3 regions of the Planococcus sp. SSTMD024 genome follow, and region 2 is predicted to be linked to each of the others. Evidence: riboswitches for the same ligand, from Rfam matches in the RefSeq annotation. Region 2 holds a riboswitch; each other region holds the start of a gene.
The links. Region 2 has a riboswitch for S-adenosylmethionine ahead of AB9R92_RS11320 (methionine ABC transporter ATP-binding protein). Riboswitches for the same ligand answer to the same signal wherever they lie in the genome.

Region 1 (3,945 bases), 580 kb from region 2:
CGACAAGCGGATGCCTATGCAAATATTCCGCAATGCGTGCGGTCGTCTCGCCGGATTGTTTCGTGCGGGCGCCGAGCGTTTTGATGCCTTGAATCAATGTATAAGAGTCCTGTGCGCCGAGCACAGAGCCGAATGTGTTTTGGATGAAGGCCAATTGTTCCCCGAGGCCGGCATCTTTTGTCACCGCCAGCCCAGCTGTGATATCGCTATGGCCAGACAGGAACTTCGTCGCGCTGTGAAGCACGATATCCGCGCCGAGTTCAAGCGGATTCTGGTAAAGCGGTGTCATGAACGTGTTATCGACAAACGTCATCGCGTCATTCGCCTTTGCCAGTTTGGCGGCCATTTCGATATCGGTGATTTTCATGACGGGATTGGAAGGGGTTTCGATGTAAACCACTTTCGTATTCGGCAGGAAAGCCGCGGCCACTTCGCCAAGGTCGGTCATGTCGACGAATGTGTAATCGACTTTGAATTTTTCCAGCACTTCCGTGATGAAGCGGTAAGTGCCGCCGTACACGTCTTCTGAAACGAGCACATGGTCGCCGGCTTTCAACAGCATGAATGCCGATGAAATGGCCGCCATGCCGGAAGAAAAGGCCAAGCCCCGTGCGCCGCCTTCAAGTTTGGCGATCGTTTCCTCAAGTGATTTGCGCGTCGGGTTGCCGGAGCGGCTGTAATCAAATGGGCCGAACGAATCGATGCTTTCCTGGTGGAAAGTCGATGATAAATAAATCGGCACATTGACTGCGCCTGTTAATGGATCGATGCCTGCGGAATGGATCAATTTCGTCTCGCGTCGTTCACTCATGGGAAACGACCTCCTTTTCCAGTTTGGCCAGGGCTTGCGATAAATCAGCAATCAAATCTTCTGCCTGCTCTACGCCTACCGAGAAGCGGAGCAGGCGGTTACAGACGCCGCGCGCCGTGCGTTCCGCGACCGGCATATCGGCATGGGTCTGCGTCGCAGGATAGGTGATGAAACTTTCCACACCGCCGAGGCTTTCGGCGAACGTGATGAGCGATAGGCTCTCGAGGAATTCCCCGATCCATTGTTCTTCACGCAGGCGGAACGACAGCATGCCGCCTTTTCCCGGATACAGCACGTCTGTCACGGTCTCTTGCGTTTCAAGGAAGCGGGCGAGTTCCTTGGCATTCGCTTCGTGCTGGCGCATGCGAAGCGGCAAAGTTTTCAAGCCGCGGATCAACAGCCAGGAATCGAGCGGCGACAGCACAGCGCCAGCCGAGTTGTGGGCGTTGAAAAGCTCTTCGCATAAAGTCTTGCCTTTTGCGGCGACAAGCCCGGCAAGTACATCGTTATGGCCGCCGATGTATTTGGTTGCGCTGTGCAGCACGATATCAGCGCCGATTGCGAGCGGCTGCTGCAAGAAAGGCGTCAGGAAGGTGTTGTCGACAATCAACAGCAAATTATGGCGCTTCGCCAGTTGGGCGTATATTTCCAAATCGATCTCCTGCATCAGCGGGTTGGTCGGCGTTTCGATGAAAATCGCTTTCGTATTGGCATTGATTTTCGCTTCAACCGTCTTTGGATCGATGAAGGAATCGTATACGGGACGGATATGGTATTTTTCTTCATATTGTTCCAGCAATCGGTATGTGCCCCCGTAAATATCCTCAGGAAGCAAAATTTCATCGTTCGGGCGGAACAGAGAGAGGACCAATTGGATCGCGGCCATGCCGGAGCTGCACGCAAATCCTGCATCGCCGCCTTCTAAGTTTGCGATTCCTTCTTCAAGCAGCTGGCGTGTCGGATTTTTTGTCCGCGTATAGTCGTAGCCCGTGGATTTGCCAAGGCCTTCGTGTTCATAGGCGGTAGAAAGGTAAATCGGGGGATTGACCGCCCCGGTCCGTTCGTCGCTGCGATTGCCCAGCTGCACCAGGCGCGTTTCTAAACTATGTTGTGTCATGATCCTCATCCTTTCAAAATCAAAAAGCAGGGGCGTTCTTCTATGATAAGAAGAAAGCCCCTGCTGTATATGCCATCTCCTCATCTACTAGGCTACGCCTATTGGAATTAGCACCGTGACAAACTCGTCCGGTTGCTGAGACTTCACAGGGCCAAATCCCTCCATCTCTCTAGATAAGAATCATTTTATATAGTTGTGGTTGGTTGATGTTTTCCATCATACGGCAATCGCTTAAGAAATACAAGCGGAATATTGAAAATACTCTTGCGATTCCAGAAAAGGCGCTCACTTTTATTTCGGAGGCTGAAATGGTATGCTGAGGTATACTTTTATCATGCCTGGCCGCCGCAAGGCCAGTTGCAAAGGGGTTCTGAAATTATGTACATCGTCACATCGACCGTCAGTGTACCGGTAGACAAAGTGCAAGACGTCATAGAAATATACCGAAAACGTTCACGGCGCGTGGACCAGGCGGAAGGCTTCACTTCATTCCGGTTGATCCAGAACACGAAAAAGCGCCACGAACTGACCGTCCACCTGGAATGGCAGTCCAAACAGGCATACATGAACTGGGTCAAGAGCCAGGAGTTCAAGGAAATCCATGACCTGGAGAAGAACTACCCAGACCAGGAACTCGCGGGAATCGTCCCGAAAGTCCATCAATACGAAGTGGTGGCCGAATGAACCTGGAGCAGAAACAGCAAATCGCAACCGACACGGCAGACGGCATTTACGAAGCGTACCCGAATTTATGGGAGCGTTTCGGCGATAGGGGATATGAACATACCGTCAAGGACAATCATCATCACTTGGATTATCTCGAAACGGCTTGGGAGCTGCAGAGCGAACAATCCTTTCTCGATTATGCCATCTGGCTCGAGACGGTGCTCGTAAGCCGCAACGTGGAAACTGCGCTCATCATCGATAATTTCAGGCGGCTTATCGAAATCGTGCCGCGCTATACGGAAACAACGCAAGGAGATTTCATGCGGGGCTGCCTCGATCGCGCAGTCCGGTTATTGGAGCTCCCTCCACATAAAAGGAGCTGATCAAATGAACGAGTCAACACAGCTTTCGGATCTTTTTCTCCAAGGGGAGGAAGAGGAAGCTTTGAAATACGTCCAGGATTTCCTGGAAAGCCATTCACATGAACAGCTTTACGGCGAACTCTTGACGCCGGCGATGTACCGCATCGGCGAATTATGGGAACAAAATGAGATTTCGGTGGCAGAAGAGCATTTGGCAACCGCCGTTTGCGATTTTGTCTTGTCCGCTACGGAACTACGCAATAAAGATAAGGATGGCCGCAAAAAAGCGATGATCTTTGGCCCAGAAGGCGAAGAGCATTACATCGGGCTCAAGATGGTCGCGGCCATGTTCCGTGATGAAGGTTATGATGTCCGCTATATGGGGCCGAATTTGCCGCTCGATTCAGCTCTCGAATTGGCTGGTGACTGGCAGCCGGATGTTGTTGCCCTGTCAGGGGCCCTTGCACACCGCTTGCCGGTGTTAAAAACCTACGCGGAAGCATTCTCTAAGGTGGACTCAAATCCAGCCGTTCTCATTGGTGGCAGGGCCGTCACTTTGTCGAGCTTTGCGGATTTGCATGTAAAAGGAGCGGTGGTCGTTCGGGAACTCGGTGCGCTCAGGGAATGGATCCGCACGGGAAAGGGGCCGAACGATGACACGCTCTCCACTGGCTGAATGGCCGCTTCCGGCTTTTCAATTGAACAATAGCTTTGCGGTCGTCGACCAATCCCTGGAGGCCGAACAGCTCTTCGGCAAACCGGAAACCTTTTTTGAATTGCTTGATGAAGGCAGCAGGCCGAAAGCGGAACGCTTGTTGAAACAACGCGACGGCAAAAAACCTGTCGAATTGAATTTCATCACAGCGGCGGGCTTTTTTTTGGCAGATGTCCACTACCGCTGGGACAGCGATTTTTTGCTGAATCTCGTGTTGGTGCCAAAAGATGAACAAATGGCTGCCAGCATGGCGCAGTTAATTCGCTTGAGGGGC
Region 2 (3,945 bases):
CGGCAGAGAAGACCGAATCGAGCGCATCTACTTGGACGAAGAGGCCCTTGCCCAGATGAAAGACGGCGAAAATGTGCTGGCTGCCCAGGTGCATCAAGACGATCGCTTCAGTTCCGACCTGTATTGGGACATGGAAATGGTGGTTAATAAAAAATAAAAAAAGAAGGCGCGATGCCTTCTTTTTTTTTTTTTTTTTTTTTTTGCCTATTTAGTGAAAATGCCCAATTTCTCGATTCGCTGGATCGCTTCTCTGATGCGTTGTTCATCGACCAATAGCCCGACACGCACGAAGCCTTCGCCCGCGGAGCCGAATCCACTGCCTGCTGCAACGGCGATATCTGCTTTCTCTAGCAAATAATCCGAGAACTCGACGCTCGTGAAGCCTTCTGGAACCGGCAGCCAGGCAAAGAATGAGCCTTTCGGCGCTTCCACGCCCCAGCCGATCCGGCGGCATTCGTCAACCAGCACTTGGCGCCTTTTTTCGTACAGTTCGACCAAGTCATCCACGCATGCTTGGCTTGCAGTAAGTGCCTCAGCAGCAGCAAGCTGCACGGCCGGGAAAATGCCCGCAAACAAATGATCCTGGATTAAATTGAGGGCTTCGATCATCTTCGAGTTGCCGACTGCAAAACCGATTCGCCAGCCGGCCATATTATAAGTTTTCGATAAAGTATACATTTCAATGCCGACATCTTTCGCCCCTTCGGACTGCAGGAAGCTGACCGGTTTTTGGCCGTCGAATCCGATGCCCCCGTAAGCGAAATCATGCACTACCGCAAGATCGTTGTCTTTGGCGAACTGCACGGTCTCGTCAAAGAAAGGCTGGTTGGCTGTAGCGCCGGTCGGGTTGTTTGGGTAATTCAAATACATGAGTTTGGCGCGTTTGCGAATCGACTCTGACACTGCGTCATAGTTCGGCAAATAGCCATTTGCCTGCTCGAGCTTCATCAAATCGAGTTCGATGTCGGCGAGCGGTGCGCCCGATAAATAATCCGGATAGCCCGGGTCTGGCAATAAAAGCGAATCCCCGGGGTTAAGCAAGGCAACCGGCAATTCGACAAAGCCAATTTTCGTGCCGGACATGATGGCGACTTCAAGGTCGGGGTCGATGTCGACGCCGTATTCCCGTTTATAGAAATCTGCGGCGGCCTGGCGCAAAGTGCCAAGCCCGCGAAACGGTGAGTAGCGGTGCGTTTTCGGATCGGCTACTGCTTCTTGCAACGCCTTGACAATGTGCGGCGGTGTCGGCTGGTCGGGATTGCCTTGACCCAGATTGATGACATCGCGCCCCTCGTCGGCCGCTTTGGAAACTTTCGCGACAAGCGTGGCGAAAAATTGATCCGGAAGATTTTTTAAGCGATTTGAAAAGTCCATGGAATCCTCCTTGTTTTCTAAATAATTGCACATCTACCTCAAATCTTATAGAGTTTAATCTAAACTGTCTACAGGGGGAGAGTATATGAAGATCGCTTGTGTGCAGATGAATATCGCTTTCGGCGACCCCGAAACGAATTTTCAGCGCGTGAAAGGTTATTTGGAAAAAGCGGCAGAAAACGGCGCACAGCTTATCGTCCTGCCTGAAATGTGGAATACCGGCTATGCCTTGACCGAACTTGATGAACTTGCGGACGGCAATGGCCGAACTGCGGATTTCTTGAAGCGATTCGCCAAAGAGCACAAGGTTCATATCGTCGGGGGCTCGGTCTCCACGAAGAAAGAGGACGGTTTCTACAATACGATGTATGTGGTCGACAGCACGGGCGCACTCGTTTCAGAGTACGACAAAGCGCACCGCTTCGGCTTGATGGATGAGCATATCCACCTTGAAGAAGGCCAGTCGCTCGGCACATTCGAGCTGGACGGGGAGACCTATGGCGGCGTCATCTGTTACGACATCCGCTTTCCGGAATGGCTGCGCGCACAAGCGCTGAACGGCGCGAAGGCGATTTTCGTGCCTGCGGAATGGCCGGCAGCGCGCATCGATCATTGGCGCATCCTGCTGCAGGCGCGCGCGATTGAGAACCAATGCTTTATCATCGCCGCAAACCGGGTCGGCAGCGACCCGAAAAATGAGTTCGGCGGCCATTCGATGGTCATCGCGCCTTGGGGCGAAGTGCGGATGGATATGGACCAGGAGGAAGGCATCGGCTATACCGATATCGACCTTTCCGAAGTCGACGAAGTGCGGGGCCGCATCCCGGTATTCGACGACCGCCGTGTGCCATTGTACAAAAAGTTTGAAAAATCGCATTGACAAGCTGTTGCCCGTGCAGGTAATATTGAAAACAACCAAATACGCATGCTTATCAAGAGAGACCGAGGGTAAGGCCCTATGACGTCCGGCAACCCCCAGCATGGGAAGGTGCCAAGTCCTGCAGAATGAACTTCATTCTGAAAGATAAGTCGAAATGTTAATTTTCGATGTCTCTTTTTGATAAAAGAGGCATTTTTTATTTGCCTGGGGGAGTGGACAGCATGATTCAAATCGAACAACTGAGCAAAACTTATCAAACGAAACACGGCACGGTCAAAGGCGTCGATGATGTCACTTTGGAAGTGAAGACCGGTGAAATCTTCGGCATCGTCGGCTATTCCGGCGCCGGAAAAAGTTCCCTCATCCGCTGCATCAACTTGCTTGAACGGCCAACGTCAGGCACCGTGAAAGTCGGCGGCCAGGATTTAACGAAGCTGCGTGGCGACGGCTTGCGGAAAGCACGGCTCAAAATCGGCATGATCTTCCAGCATTTCTACTTGATCAGCCAAAAGACGGTCGCTGAGAATATTTCGTTCGCCCTTCGCGCAGCCGGAACGCCGAGCAAGAAAATCGGACCGCGCGTCGATGAACTGCTCGAAATGGTCGGCTTGTCTGACAAGCGGGGGGTCTACCCGGCACAGCTGAGCGGCGGACAGAAGCAGCGCGTCGGCATCGCCCGCGCACTCGCCAATGACCCGGCCGTGCTGTTATGCGACGAAGCGACATCCGCGCTCGACCCGAATACGACTTTATCGATTCTGCGCTTATTGAAAGACATCAACCGCAAGCTCAATATCACGATTGTGTTGATTACGCACGAGATGAACGTCGTCAAGGAAATTTGCGACCGCATGGCGGTCATGCAAAGCGGACGCGTCATCGAAGAAGGCCGTGTCTACGATATTTTCGCCGATCCAAAGACCGCGTTGACAAAGGAATTCATCTCGAGCGTCGTATCGTTCAACGTGCCGGAAGAAATCCTGAAAAAATGCGACGGCACGATCGTCAAAGTCTTGTTCAAAGGCGAAGTCGCCGGCGATGGCATTATTTCCGATATGCTGCAAAGCTATCCGGTCAAAGGGAATTTCCTGCACGGGGCGATTGAATACATCCAGGAGTTGCCACTCGGCATTTTCGTTATGGAACTGAAAGGCGCTCAAGCAGATGTGAGTCAGGCGATTCACTACCTAGAGCAGCGTGAAGCGATTGTGGAGGTGATGGATCATGGGAATTGAATGGGAAAGAATCATTGAATTATGGCCGGAAATCCAAGTGGCCTTTTACCAGACTTTAATCATGATCGGCATCTCGCTTGGCGTGGCGCTTGTTATCGGCTTGCCGCTCGGCATTTTATTGTTCATCACAGACCGCGGCTTGTTCTGGGAAAATCGCCCGGTCAATTCCGTCATCGGATTTATCGTCAACATCGTCCGGTCGATTCCGTTCATCATTTTGCTCGTAGCACTCATCCCGCTGACGCAATTGATTACCGGCACGACCATCGGGCCGGTCGCAGCGAGCGTTTCCTTGTCGGTGGCAGCGATTCCGTTTTTTGCGCGCATCGTGGAAACGGCGCTCCGTGACATCGATAAAGGCGTCATCGAAGCGGCCATCGCAGTCGGCGCCACGCCGTGGATGATCATCAAAGATGTGCTCTTGCCGGAAGCGAAAGCGAGCCTCATCCAAGGCAT
Region 3 (3,945 bases), on a different contig from region 2:
GCGCATCGAAGACGCATTGAACGCAACACGCGCAGCGGTTGAAGAAGGCATCGTGGCAGGCGGCGGTACAGCGCTTATCAATGTCTACAACCAAGTGGCGCAAATTGCGACAGAGCAAGAAGGCGACGTCGCGACTGGCATCAACATCGTGCTCCGTGCACTTGAAGAGCCGGTTCGCCAAATCGCAACGAACGCTGGCCTTGAAGGCTCGATCATCGTTCACCGCCTGAAAACGGAAGAAGTCGGCATCGGCTACAACGCGGCAACAGGCGAATGGGTCAACATGCTTGAACAAGGCATCGTAGACCCAACGAAAGTGACGCGTTCAGCACTTCAAAACGCAGCATCTGTTGCAGCTATGTTCCTGACAACTGAAGCAGTCGTAGCAGACATCCCGGAACCAGCACCAGCTGGCGGCGGCATGCCTGATATGGGCGGCATGGGCGGCATGATGTAAGTCATCAGCCCATTTAGAAAAATCCTCTCTCACATCATGTGAGAGGGGATTTTTTAAATATTGGAACTATAGGGGCTCCTACTTCCTCGAAGTATACTGAAAAACCGGATCCATCAACTCAAACTCATAGCTTTCACTATTGACCTTCCCAAGAACTTGCTCGCTATCATAAAGCTCCAGCATAAACTGTGCCATCTCTTTTGCGGTATGGAACTTTTGCACATTGTCGCCATAGCTGAAATCGTCAAGCTCCCGCGCCGTTTTCACGAATTCGGTTTCGGTCATGGATGGCGCGAGTATTTTAACTTTCAACCGAGCGCCGTTGTCCTGCAGTTCCTGGGCAAGGCCTTCTGTAAATGCACTCACGTAAAATTTGGTTGCAGCGTATGTCACGGCATTTGGCACGATTCGGTAACCTAGGTCAGAGGATATGTTGATGAGCTGCGCGCCTTCTTGGTCAGCATAATCATGTGCATAAAGAGTGGAAAGCGTGGTGAGTGCTTCTACATTTACGCGCAACATCTTTTCTGTTTTATGTACATCCTGTTCAGCGACGGTTGCGCTGTTTCCGAAGCCGGCGTTGTTCACGAAGGTTTCGATGTCGTATTCCTTCAGGGCTTCGTACAGCGCGTGGACTTGCCCGCTTTCGGATAGGTCTGTGGGTTTGATGACGACTTCGAGATTCCCGTTCATGTCTTGAATGTTCTCTTTAAGCTTATTGAGCTCGGCTTCCCTTCTTGCGACAAGAATCAAGTTTTTGCCGCGTGTCGCGAAAGCCATGGCCGCTTCGTATCCGATTCCTGAGCTGGCGCCTGTGATAACCGTGTATTTCATGTGAATCCCTCCATTGAAATGAATAGATAGCAAATGTACAGAAACAATGAAACTCTCATAAAAATGTGCTGGCTCCTGAAGAGAAAGAAACAGCATTTTATAAACTGGAAAATTCAATATTAGAGTGTTTGGAATTATGAGAGTTCTTAGATGAAGATTATACACTATTCTCTTACTAGCACAGGTGTACGAAGTGTTTATAAAACTTATATATTTGATAGAAACTCCTCAAATTTGGCATGCTACAAAGGCGGATGAATTCTGTGATCCACTATAAATCGAAAAGGTGATCACCTTTTCTACGATCAAAAATCAATGAAGTATTTTAGTATTTGGAGAAGCGTTCGCTCGACTCCTTTGGATTAGCGAGACGACCGAGACCCCGCAAGGAATGAATGAGCGAAGCTTAGCTGAGTGCATTCATTTGCGACGCATCTGCTATGCAGATGTGGGAGCACAAGGGTTTCGAAGCGACTGAGGAGGCTTGGGCGCGAGCCCACGGAGTCGTGCGATAAGCTTCGGAAAATACGACTTATTGACTTTCTCGACAGTCTAAAACTCCTTGCCGATTTAGTGGGAAGGAGTGTTTTTATGGAGCAATCCCCAAACGACCTATTGCCATAAAATCAAAGCTCTGCTATTGTATTAATCATATCAAATTACTCGGCATTAACTTCGAGTACATAATTTCTTATCCAGAGAAGTGGAGGGACTGGCCCTTTGAAGCTTCGGCAGCGGAACAGATTGGATGTCCAATTTGAAACTGTGCCAAATCCAGCAGGTGCGTGAGCATTTGAGAGATGAGAAGAGCCGGACGGTGCGCCTCTCTTCTTTTTTATGAAGAGGGGCTTTTTCTATTGAGCCGCGAGTTGATAGTGTTTCATTCAAAAAAATGGAGAACGAGGAGAGATGGCAGATGAACAAGCGTTGGGTTGGAGTGCTCGGGATTTCGGGTGCGCTGTTGCTTGCGGGATGCGGCGATAGCGGGGAAGCTTCCGGGGAAGACAAGAAAGAAGTGCGTGTCGGTTTTGGCGTCGGGACATATGAGCAGCAATTCAAGGAAGGGATCTTGCCTATTTTAGAGGAGAAAGGGTATAAAGTGGATACGACAACGTTTTCCCAGAACATGCAGTTGAACCCGGCGATGCAAGAAGGCTCGATCGATGCGAGCATTTTCCAGAGCACGGCGTATATGGAAGGAATCAACGAGGAACTCGGCATGGAGATGACAGGCATCGCGTTTGTGCCGAGCGCGCCTCAAGGCTTGTATTCCGAGCATCATCAATCCTTGGATGAAGTGAAGGACGGCTCGACTATCGGCTTGCCGAACGATCCGGTCAACCAGGAACGCGCAGTGCGCATCTTGGAGGAGCTCGGGTGGGTGACGGTGTCAGATGAGGCAGGCGTGACGGACTTTAATTTGAACACAGTGGAAAGCGCCGATTACGACTTGGACTTGAAAGTATTGGACCCGGCACAAATCCTGGTGTCGCTGCAAGACATTGACTTTGGCGTCGTCAACGGCAATTATATTGCCAATGCGCCGGACCGCAAGATTACCGATGCCTTGAAGATTGAGAACACGCCGGAGCAGCACCGGATCGTCGTGACGATCGAGGAAGAAAACGCGGATACTGAGTGGGCGAAAGATTTGAAAGACGCTTACGAATCCGAGGAATTCCAGGAATACATCGAGTCGAATGAGCAGTACGACGGCTTCATTTTGACAGAGGAATGGGCGCAATAGCTAAAGAAAGGTGAAGAATGATGGATATCACGAAAGCAAAGACATTTGAAGAACGCATGGACATATTGAATGAAACGGTGGCGCCATTTACAGAACGGGCTGCGCGTAACGACTCGGAGCGGAAATTTCCGTTTGAGAATTTCATTGAGCTGAAGGCGATCAATTACCCGGCATTGACGATTCCGAAAGAATACGGCGGAGCGGGTATTTCCTTGTCGGAGCTGCTGCGCTACCAGGAAGCGATCAGCCGCGCGGACGGGTCGACCGGGTTGTCGATCGGCTGGCATATGGGCATCGTTCAAGATTTGGGCGAGACCGGTAAATGGGACGAATCGGTGCTCGAGGCTTTATTCGACGACATCCAAGCGCGCGGTGCGTTGATCAATAATTGCGCGACCGAAAAGCAGACGGGAAGTCCGACGAGAGGCGGGAAACCATCGACCACAGCGAGAAAAGTTGACGGTTCGTGGGTCATTGATGGGCGCAAGTCGTTTACGTCAATGGCACCGGTTTTGGATTATTTTAATGTGACCGCATCTATCGAAGAAACCGGAGAAGTCGGCTATTTCCTTGTGCCGCGGACGTCGGCTGGCGTAGCGATCGACGAGACTTGGGATAGCGTGGCGATGACCGGCACCGGGAGCCATGATTTGGTGCTGACGAATGTCCACGTGGAGGAAAAAGCCTTGGTCGAAATCAGCGTGCCCGGGAAAAAACAGCCGGCGGGATGGCTGCTCCATATTCCGGCGTGCTACCTCGGAATCGCGCAGGCCGCGCAGGACTACGCGATTCGCTTTGCGCGAGACTATTCGCCGAATAGCTTGAACGGCCCGATCATTGAGTTGCCGAACGTCAAACAAAAGATCGGCCAAATCGAATTGGAATTGCAGCGGGCGCGGCATTTCCT

Region 1: linked by a shared signal. The riboswitch ahead of AB9R92_RS14025 (methionine biosynthesis PLP-dependent protein) and the one ahead of AB9R92_RS11320 (methionine ABC transporter ATP-binding protein) in region 2 are both predicted to bind S-adenosylmethionine.
Region 3: linked by a shared signal. The riboswitch ahead of AB9R92_RS08775 (MetQ/NlpA family ABC transporter substrate-binding protein) and the one ahead of AB9R92_RS11320 (methionine ABC transporter ATP-binding protein) in region 2 are both predicted to bind S-adenosylmethionine.

Annotation. Positions count from the first base shown of each region.
Region 1 is NZ_JBGGNS010000022.1:1,085,378-1,089,322, forward strand. Features, by position in the region: gene AB9R92_RS14020 (aminotransferase class I/II-fold pyridoxal phosphate-dependent enzyme) at 1-811, opposite strand, end outside; gene AB9R92_RS14025 (methionine biosynthesis PLP-dependent protein) at 804-1,928, opposite strand; SAM riboswitch class I at 2,006-2,108, opposite strand; gene AB9R92_RS14030 (antibiotic biosynthesis monooxygenase family protein) at 2,307-2,612, shown strand; gene AB9R92_RS14035 (hypothetical protein) at 2,609-2,977, shown strand; gene AB9R92_RS14040 (cobalamin B12-binding domain-containing protein) at 2,982-3,632, shown strand; gene AB9R92_RS14045 (STAS domain-containing protein) at 3,610-3,945, shown strand, end outside.
Region 2 is NZ_JBGGNS010000022.1:505,808-509,752, forward strand. Features, by position in the region: gene AB9R92_RS11305 (purple acid phosphatase family protein) at 1-157, shown strand, start outside; gene AB9R92_RS11310 (pyridoxal phosphate-dependent aminotransferase) at 205-1,374, opposite strand; gene AB9R92_RS11315 (carbon-nitrogen family hydrolase) at 1,460-2,254, shown strand; SAM riboswitch class I at 2,301-2,405, shown strand; gene AB9R92_RS11320 (methionine ABC transporter ATP-binding protein) at 2,476-3,489, shown strand; gene AB9R92_RS11325 (methionine ABC transporter permease) at 3,479-3,945, shown strand, end outside.
Region 3 is NZ_JBGGNS010000021.1:364,344-368,288, reverse strand. Features, by position in the region: gene groL (chaperonin GroEL) at 1-457, shown strand, start outside; gene AB9R92_RS08780 (SDR family NAD(P)-dependent oxidoreductase) at 536-1,291, opposite strand; SAM riboswitch class I at 1,980-2,098, shown strand; gene AB9R92_RS08775 (MetQ/NlpA family ABC transporter substrate-binding protein) at 2,208-3,038, shown strand; gene AB9R92_RS08770 (acyl-CoA dehydrogenase family protein) at 3,059-3,945, shown strand, end outside.